2 regions of the Roseomonas fluvialis genome follow, and region 1 is predicted to be linked to the other one. Evidence: predicted binding sites of a transcription regulator. Region 1 holds the regulator's gene; the other holds the start of a gene.
What was found. The regulator HrcA, encoded in region 1, represses chaperone genes, less so after heat shock. The targets are predictions, from matches to a motif close to GTTNGCACTCNCNNNNNGNGAGTGCNAAC.

Region 1 (4,415 bases):
CCATTTCGCCGAAGGTCTCGTCGCGGCTGTCGGGGACGAACATCGGGTCGTAGCCGAAGCCGTTAACGCCGCGCGGCGGCCAGGTCCAGTGGCCCATCGCGCGGCCCTCGAAGCCCTCGATGTGTCCGTCCGGCCAGGCCAGCACCAGCGCGCAGGAGAACCAGGCCGTGCGGTCCTCGAACTCCTGCGCGGCCTCCATCACCTTGCGCATGGCGTCGGCATAATCACGCGAACCATCGGGCTGCATCGCCCAATCCGCCGTGCGCACGCCGGGCGCGCCGGCCAGCGCAGCGACCGAAAAGCCGGAATCATCCGACAGCGCGGGCAGCCCGGCGGCGCGCGCGGCCGCCAGGGCCTTGATGGCGGCGTTACCCAGGAAGCTCTCCTCCGTCTCCTCCGGCTCAGGCAGGTTCAGCGCACCGGCCGACACCGTCTCGATGCCATGGGGAGCCAGAAGTGCGGCGACTTCCAGCAACTTGCCGGCATTGTGCGTGGCGATGACGATGCGTTCGCCGCGGGCCAGGCGCCGGTGGCTCACAGCCCCGCGGCCTCGCGCTGCTTGGCGAAGAGTTCCGCGGTGCCGGCGCGCGCCAGGCCGAGCAGCGCCATCAGTTCGGCGTCGGAGAACGGCGCGCCTTCCGCGGTGCCCTGCACCTCCACGATGCCGCCCGCGCCGGTCAGCACGAAGTTCGCATCCGCATCCGCCTTGCTGTCCTCGGCATAGTCGAGGTCCAGCACCGGCACCTGCTGGAACACCCCGCAGGACACGGCGGCGACCTGATCCTTCAGCGGATTGCGCGTCATGATGTTCATGCGCCGGCAGTGCTCGAAAGCGAGGTGCAGCGCCACCCAGGCGCCGGTGATGGACGCGCAGCGCGTGCCGCCATCGGCGGTCAGCACGTCGCAGTCGATGGTGACGGTCATCTCGCCCATCGCCTTCATGTCGGTCACGGCGCGCAGGCTGCGGCCGATCAGCCGCTGGATTTCCTGCGTGCGGCCGGATTGCTTGCCGCGCGCGGCTTCGCGGTCGCCGCGCGTATGCGTCGCACGGGGCAGCATGCCGTATTCGGCGGTGACCCAGCCCTGGCCCTGGCCGCGCAGGAAGGGCGGCACGCGGCCTTCCACGCTGGCGGTGCACAGCACTTCCGTCACGCCCATGCGGATCAGGCAGGACCCCTCGGCATGGCGGGCGAAGCCGGGTTGCAGGCTGACGGGACGCAGCGCGGCGGGGTCGCGGCCGGAGGGGCGCATCGGGGGGTTTTCCTTGGGGCGTGAGGCCGCGGAAAATGGCGGTGTGGCCGGGCTGCGTCCAGTCCCGCGTTGACGGGGGTCAAACCCCTCCCTAGCGTCCCCATATACACCCCACAGATTGGCCGAGAGATGGGACCCACGCCCAAGCTCCCTCCCGGCCCGGCCGGGGCAACCCTGGCGGGCCTCGACAACCGCAGCGCGCTCATCCTCCGCGAGCTGGTGGAGACCTATGTCGCGACGGGCGAGCCCGTCGGCTCCCGCACGCTGTCGCGGCGCCTGCCGCTGGGCCTGTCGCCCGCCACCATCCGCAATGCCATGGCGGACCTCGAGGATGCCGGGCTGCTCTATGCGCCGCATACCTCGGCCGGACGGCTGCCCACCGAACGCGGGCTGCGCCTGTTCGTCGATGGCTTGCTGGAATTCGGCGCCCTGGGTGAGGAAGAACGCGACGCGATCTCCGCCCGCTGCGCGGCCTCCGGCCGGTCCTTGCAGGACACGCTGGGCGAGGCGGGGCAGATGCTGTCGGGCCTGGCCGGCGCGGCGGGGCTGGTCGTGGCGCCCACATCCGAAGGCACTCTGCGGCACATCGAGTTCGTGGCGCTCGGCCCGGGCCGCGCGCTGGTGGTGCTGGTGCATGCCGATGGCCAGGTCGAGAACCGCGTCATCGAGGTACCGCCCGGCCTGCCACCCTCCGCCCTGCAGCAGGCGTCGAACTACCTGAATGCGCGGCTGACGGGGCGCACCATCGAGGAAGCGCGCGGCGTCATCGCCGGCGAGATCGCGACGAACCGCACCGCGCTCGATGCCCTGACGCAACAGGTGATCGAGGCAGGCCTGGGCACCTGGACCGGCGGGCAGACCGGGTCGCTGATCGTGCGCGGCCAGGCGCGGCTGCTCGAGACCATCGACCAGGCGGCGCGCGTTGGCGAGATCCAGAAGCTGTTCGAACGCCTGGAACAGCAGGAGACGATGCTGCGGCTGCTCGAACTCGCGCAGCGCGGCGAGGGCGTGCAGATCTTCATTGGCGCCGAGAGCGGGCTGTTCGACAGCGCGGGGCTGTCGATGGTGGTCGCACCCTTCCGCAACGGAGCCGAACGCATCGTGGGCGCGATCGGGGTGATCGGCCCGACGCGGATCAACTACGGGCGGGTGATCCCGGTGGTGGATTACACGGCGCGGGTGATCGGGCGGTTGTTGGGGTAGGGCGGATCCCGATCAGACGGACTGCTTTGATTGGGTGAAGATGCGCGTGAAGGCAGCGACCTGGAGGCGTTGCGGGCCACTTGGGCGGCGCTAGGCAGTGACCCGCCGCGCGGCATCGCCCGGCGCATCCACCAACTCCAGCGCCTTCTCCAGCGCGCGGCGCAGCCCGACCAGCTTGCGTTCGTTCTCCACCTTCAGCCCGAAAACATCCTTCACGTAGAAGACGTCGACCGCCCGCACGCCATAGGTGGTGATGTGCGCGGAGGCGATCTGCAGCCCCTGGTCGCTGATCGCCGCCGTCACGTCGTGCAGCAGGCCGGGGCGGTCGCGGCCATTTACCTCGATGACGGTGAAGCTGTTGGACGCATGGTTGTCGATCACCACGCGCGGCGGCACGGTCACCGCGCGCAGCCGGGCCGGTTCGCGCTTCAGCTTGCGGATTTCCTCGCGCAGCTTCAGCCGGCCTGACAGCGCCTGTTCCACCAGTACCGAAAGCCGCGCCAGGCGGTGCGGCGCCTCGAAGGCGCCGCCCTGCGCGTCTTGCACCCAGAAGGTGTCCAGCGCCATGCCATCCGTCATGGTGTGGATGCGCGCGTCGACGATGGTGGCACCCGCCACCGCCAGCGCACCGGCGATCTTGCTGAACAGGCCCGGATGGTCCGTGCAGTAGACGGTCACCTCCGTCACCGCGCGGGATTCCAGCACACGGGTGCGCACCGTCAGGGGCGCCTTCTCCTCCTTCGCCTCCTGGATCATGGCGGCGTGCCGCGCATGCGTCTCGGGGTCGAAGGACAGCCAGTAGCCGGGGTAGCCGAGCTCGAGGAAGACATCGACCTCCGGCTTCGGCCGGTCGGCCAGCAGAAGTGCGGCGGCTTCCTTGGCCCGCGCCACGCGCACGTCGCGTTCGGGCACCGACAAGCCGCCGGCCAGGACCTCCGCAACGCGCCAGTACAATTCGCGCAGCAGCGTCGCCTTCCAGCCGTTCCACACCTTGGGGCCGACCGCGCGCATGTCGGCAACCGTAAGGACCAGCAGCAGGCGCAGGCGCTCGGGCGACTGCACGACCTCCGCGATGTCGAGGATCGTCTTCGGGTCCTCGATGTCGCGCTTGAACGCCGTCTGGCTGATCAGCAAATGGTGCAGCACCAGCCAGGAGACCGTCTCGGTTTCCTCCGGCGTGAGGCCCAGGAGCGGGCAGATGGTCTGCGCAAGCTGCGCGCCCAACTCGCTGTGGTCGCCGCCACGCCCCTTGGCGATGTCGTGCAGCAGCATGGCCACGTAAAGCGCGCGGCGGGATTGCAGCTGGCCGATCAGTTCCGAGGCGACCGGTGCCACCTCGTTCAATTCGCCGCGTTCCAAGGCCGCCAGCACGCCCACCGTCTCGATGGTGTGCTCGTCCACCGTGAAGACGTGATAGGTGTCGAACTGCATCAGCCCCACGATGCGCTGCCAGTCAGGCAAGAGGCGGGAGATGAGGCCGGCCTCGTTCAGCATGCGCAGCCAGGTGCCGGGATCGCGGCCCGACAGGATGTCGAGGAACTCCGCACTGGCGTCCGGCTGGCCCCGCAGGCGGGCCACGTGGCGCGCATGGCGCACGATGGCGCGGAAGGCCAGCGGATGGATGTCCAGCCCGCGGTCACGCGCCATGCGGAAGATGCGCAGCATCAGCACAGGGTCGATCGTGAAATCGTGCCCGGGCGCGGCGATGATCTTGCCGTCCGCCAATGCGAAGCCCGCTTCCGTTAGCGCCTTGTCCGAGGCCGGCACCACCGCCGGCGGACCCAGCGCCGCGCGCTCGATCGCCGGTTCCAGGATGCGCGTGAAGCGCGCCACGTCGCGCACGGTCAGGAAGAAGTGCTTCATGAACCGCTCGACCCCGTCCTGCAGGCCGTGGCGGGTATAGCCCATCCGGGCACCCACCACCGGTTGCAGGTCGAAGGTCAGGCGTTCCTCGGCGCGGC
Region 2 (4,415 bases), 1.5 Mb from region 1:
GGCGCTGACGCTGCGCCAGGGCGGGACGGTGGTGAGCGAGCCGGTAAACCACCGTCCGCGGGTGCGCGGCGCGTCGAATTACGGGACGCTCGACCGCCTTGCCGTCAGCATCTTCGACCTGGTGGGCATGGCCTGGCTGCAACGGCGCGGTCGGCGTCCGGTGGTCGAGACCGACCCGCCGTGAGGGGCGCGGCTGCCCGGCGCAGCACGACGCGCGCGCCCGTTCGGTGCGACGTGATTGGCGCGCCCGGCCGACAGGACATGATGGGCGCGACTCGCCGGCACGACATGATGGGCGCGCTTGGCCGGCACGGTCTGATCCGCGCGCCTGCCGGCGCGACGCCATGAGCGGGGCAGTCGCCCGGCGCCGGTCCTCGCTGCTGAAACTCGCGATGTTGGCGGCCGGGCTGGCGGCGGCGGGACTGCTGCTGCGCGGGATCGGCTTGGCGCCGGGCACCGACTGGGTGGATCGCTGGGTGCTCGGCCAAGGGGTGCTGGGCGATGCGGTGTTCGTGGCGATCGGTGCCGCGGCGACGGCGGCCGGGGCGCCGCGGCAGGGGGTGGCGTTCCTCGGCGGCTACGCCTTCGGCGCAGTCGAGGGCACGCTGCTGGCGCTGGCAGCGCAGGTGGTGGGCTGCGCGGCGTCGTATGGATGGGCGCGGGCGGTTGGGCGGGGCTGGGCGGAACGGCGCCTGGCCGGGCGATTCGGCCACCGGCTGCGACCGCTGCGCGACGTGCTGGCCGGCAGCCCCTTCGGCGCGACGCTGGCGCTGCGGTTGCTGCCGGTCGGCAACAACCTGGCGCTGAATCTGCTGGCGGGGATGGCGGCGATCAGCGCGGTGCCGTTCCTGGCTGCCTCGGCCCTGGGCTACCTGCCGCAGACGGTCGTCTTCGCACTGCTCGGCAAGGGCATCCGGGTGGATGGCGCCTGGCAGATGGGCCTGGCGGCGGCGCTGTTCGTGGTCTCGGCGGCGATCGGGCTTGCACTGCTGCGCGCGCACAAGGCGGGCCGGGTGATCGAGGACGACCAGGGGTGAGGCGCACGCCGCACGGCCCGGCCGGCGGCGCGCAGACTGGCCTGGTCATGAAGGCGTCTGCCGGCCGCAGGCACCTTCCACGCGTGGCCGGCGCCGTGATGGGCGTCGCGGAGTGGTCATCGCGGATGTCCGCCCGGCATCGGAGGACGCGCCAGCCGCCGGTGCAGAACCGCCGCCGCTGACGTCAGTGCAGGGTGAAGACCCCGTTCGCGTATCGCAGTTCCGCGGGCCTGGTCAGCGCGGCACAGGCGACCCGGACCGAATGCAGCGGACCTTCGATTTCGCGCCGCCAGAAGTCCAGGAAGCGGGTGAGTTCGGGGAAGGTCGGGGCCTTGTCCACCTTCTGCCAAACGAAGGTCTGCAACACATGCGGGTGGTCGGGCAGGTGGTAGAGCAACTCGGCGGTCGTCATGCGCCAGTCGGGGATCTTCACGATCGGTTCCAGTCCCTGCAGCACCTTGATCCATCCTTTCCCTTCGGGTGGTGAGCCGTGCGGTTCCTGGGCGCGCATTCTGGTATGGGCGCGCTTCCGTCATGAGGATGACATGAGCGTGGCCGGGATTGACAAGAAAAATCGTGCGAATTCAAGTCATTAGCACTCGCGCTCGGTGAGTGCTGACAAACGCTTGACGGCGGCGCCGGGGCGGCCTAAGCCGCTGGCACTCCTCTGGGGGGAGTGCTAACGGCCGGGGCGCTTCCGGCGACCGGCCAAGGCTTCCCAGGGCGAGCCGTCATGCAACCCGAGGCTCAGGAGAGGACACACATGAACTTCCGTCCCCTACACGACCGCGTTCTCGTTCGCCGCATCGAAGCGGAAGAAAAGACCCGCGGCGGCATCATCATCCCCGACACCGCCAAGGAAAAGCCGCAGGAAGGCGAAGTCGTCTCCGTCGGCGCGGGCACCATCAACGAGAAGGGCGAAGTTCGTCCGCTCGACGTGAAGGCCGGCGACCGCATCCTGTTCGGCAAGTGGTCCGGCACCGAGGTGAAGCTCGATGGCGAAGAACTCCTGATCATGAAGGAGAGCGACATCATGGGCATCCTCGAGGGCGTGTCCGCCGCGAAGAAGGCCGCCTGAGGCGCCGCTTCGCGACCACCGACAACCAATTCGAAAAGGTAGAACACAATGGCTGCTAAGGACGTGAAGTTCGGCGCTTCGGCGCGCGAGCGGATGATTCGCGGCGTGGATATCCTGGCCGACGCCGTGAAGGTGACGCTGGGCCCCAAAGGCCGCAACGTCGTGATCGACAAGTCCTTCGGTGCCCCGCGCATCACGAAGGACGGCGTGACCGTCGCGAAGGAAATCGAGCTCGCCGACAAGTTCGAGAACATGGGCGCCCAGATGGTGCGCGAAGTGGCCTCGAAGACGAACGACCTGGCCGGTGACGGCACCACCACCGCGACCGTGCTGGCCCAGGCCATCGTGCGCGAGGGTGCGAAGGCGGTCGCCGCGGGCATGAACCCGATGGACCTGAAGCGCGGCATCGACAAGGCCGTGACCGAGATCGTGAAGGACCTCGAGTCCAAGACGCGCAAGATCTCGACCTCGGCCGAAGTGGCGCAGGTCGGCTCGATCTCCGCCAACGGCGAGACCGAGATCGGCGAGATGATCGCCAAGGCGATGGAGAAGGTCGGCAACGAGGGTGTCATCACCGTCGAGGAAGCCAAGTCCATCCAGACCGAGCTCGACGTCGTCGAGGGCATGCAGTTCGATCGCGGCTACGTCTCCCCGTATTTCATCACGAATGCGGAGAAGATGATTGCCGAGATGGATCAGCCCTACATCCTGATCTTCGAGAAGAAGCTGTCCGGCCTCCAGCCGATGCTGCCGCTGCTCGAGACCGTGGTGCAGTCCGGCCGTCCGCTGGTGATCATCGCCGAGGACGTCGAGGGCGAGGCGCTGGCCACCCTGGTGGTGAACAAGCTGCGCGGCGGCCTGAAGGTCGCGGCCGTGAAGGCGCCTGGCTTCGGTGATCGCCGCAAGGCGATGCTGGAGGACATCGCGATCCTGACGGGCGGCGAGGTCATCTCCGAAGACCTCGGCATCAAGCTCGAGAACGTGACGCTCGCCATGCTCGGCAAGGCCAAGATGGTCCGGATCGAGAAGGAGAACACCACGATCGTCGACGGTGCCGGCGAGAAGACCGCCATCACCGGCCGCTGCGAGCAGATCAAGGCGCAGATCGAGGAGACCACCTCGGACTACGACCGCGAGAAGCTCCAGGAGCGCCTGGCGAAGCTGGCCGGCGGCGTCGCCGTCATCCGCGTCGGCGGCAGCACCGAAGTGGAAGTGAAGGAGCGCAAGGACCGCGTGGACGACGCGCTGCACGCGACCCGCGCCGCGGTCGAGGAAGGCATCGTCCCCGGTGGTGGCGTGGCGCTGCTGCGCGCCTCGCAGAAGCTGGCCGGCCTCAAGGGCGCCAACAACGATGAGCAGGTGGGGATCGAGATCATCCGCCGCGCCATCCAGGCCCCGCTGAAGCAGATCGCCGAGAACGCCGGCAAGGACGGCGCGGTGGTCGCGGGCGAAGTGCTGCGCACCGACACCTACGTGTTCGGCTACGACGCCCAGAAGGACGAGTACAAGGATCTGGTGGCCGCCGGCATCATCGACCCGACCAAGGTCGTGCGCACGGCGCTGCAGGATGCCGCTTCGGTGGCGTCGCTGCTGATCACCACCGAGGCGATGGTCGCCGAGCGTCCCGCGAAGCCGTCGGCCCCGGCCGGCGGTGGCGGCGGCGACATGGGCGGCATGGGCGGCATGGACTTCTAAGTCCGGGCTCTGCCTGTACGGATGGGGAAGGGCGGTCCTGCTGGGCCGCCCTTTTTCATTTTGGGCCATCAATCGGCGGGCGGGCCGCATCCGCGCCCCTTGCCTTCGCGGCATGCACGGTTCCACTTGGGCCGTCGGTTGGTCTGGGCGCGGTCGCGCATTCGCGCCGCCGGAACATGGCAAGGCCACGATCCGCTTTTTCGTCTTCCCTCAGACGCCGGGCGCCGCCTGCGGCGGCTTGGCTTGCGCGCCCTGCGCTGGTGCGCCGGAGTGCGTTGGGCGGGTTGGGCGCCGTCGCGCTGTGCGGTCCCACAGCGTGGCAGGTCCACGATCCGCTATCGGTGACCCATGCGTCCGGCCCGCCGCAAGCAGCGGTCCATGTCGCCCGCCTCCGCTCGCACGCGCCTCATCGCGCTTTGGCACCACGTCCCGGGATGCTAAGCACCGCCATCCAAAGCCCACCGGGAACCGTCCAATGAAGCGCCGCAGCCTGCTGCTGACCCCCACCCTGTTCGCCCCGACCCTCGCCCTCGCGCAGGGCGCCGCCTGGCGGCCGAACCGGCCCATGACGATGATCGTGCCCTACGCCGCGGGCGGGGGCACCG

Region 2: the regulator HrcA is predicted to act here: its motif matches at 1,693-1,721, upstream of groES (co-chaperone GroES).

What each region holds. Positions count from the first base shown of each region.
Region 1 is NZ_AP025637.1:5,385,412-5,389,826, reverse strand. Features, by position in the region: gene MWM08_RS25815 (non-canonical purine NTP pyrophosphatase) at 1-538, opposite strand, end outside; gene rph (ribonuclease PH) at 535-1,251, opposite strand; gene hrcA (heat-inducible transcriptional repressor HrcA) at 1,381-2,454, shown strand; gene MWM08_RS25800 ([protein-PII] uridylyltransferase) at 2,545-4,415, opposite strand, start outside.
Region 2 is NZ_AP025637.1:3,847,989-3,852,403, reverse strand. Features, by position in the region: gene MWM08_RS18530 (glycosyltransferase family 2 protein) at 1-184, shown strand, start outside; gene MWM08_RS18525 (TVP38/TMEM64 family protein) at 345-1,037, shown strand; gene MWM08_RS18520 (usg protein) at 1,222-1,494, opposite strand; gene groES (co-chaperone GroES) at 1,801-2,115, shown strand; gene groL (chaperonin GroEL) at 2,164-3,810, shown strand; gene MWM08_RS18505 (Bug family tripartite tricarboxylate transporter substrate binding protein) at 4,286-4,415, shown strand, end outside.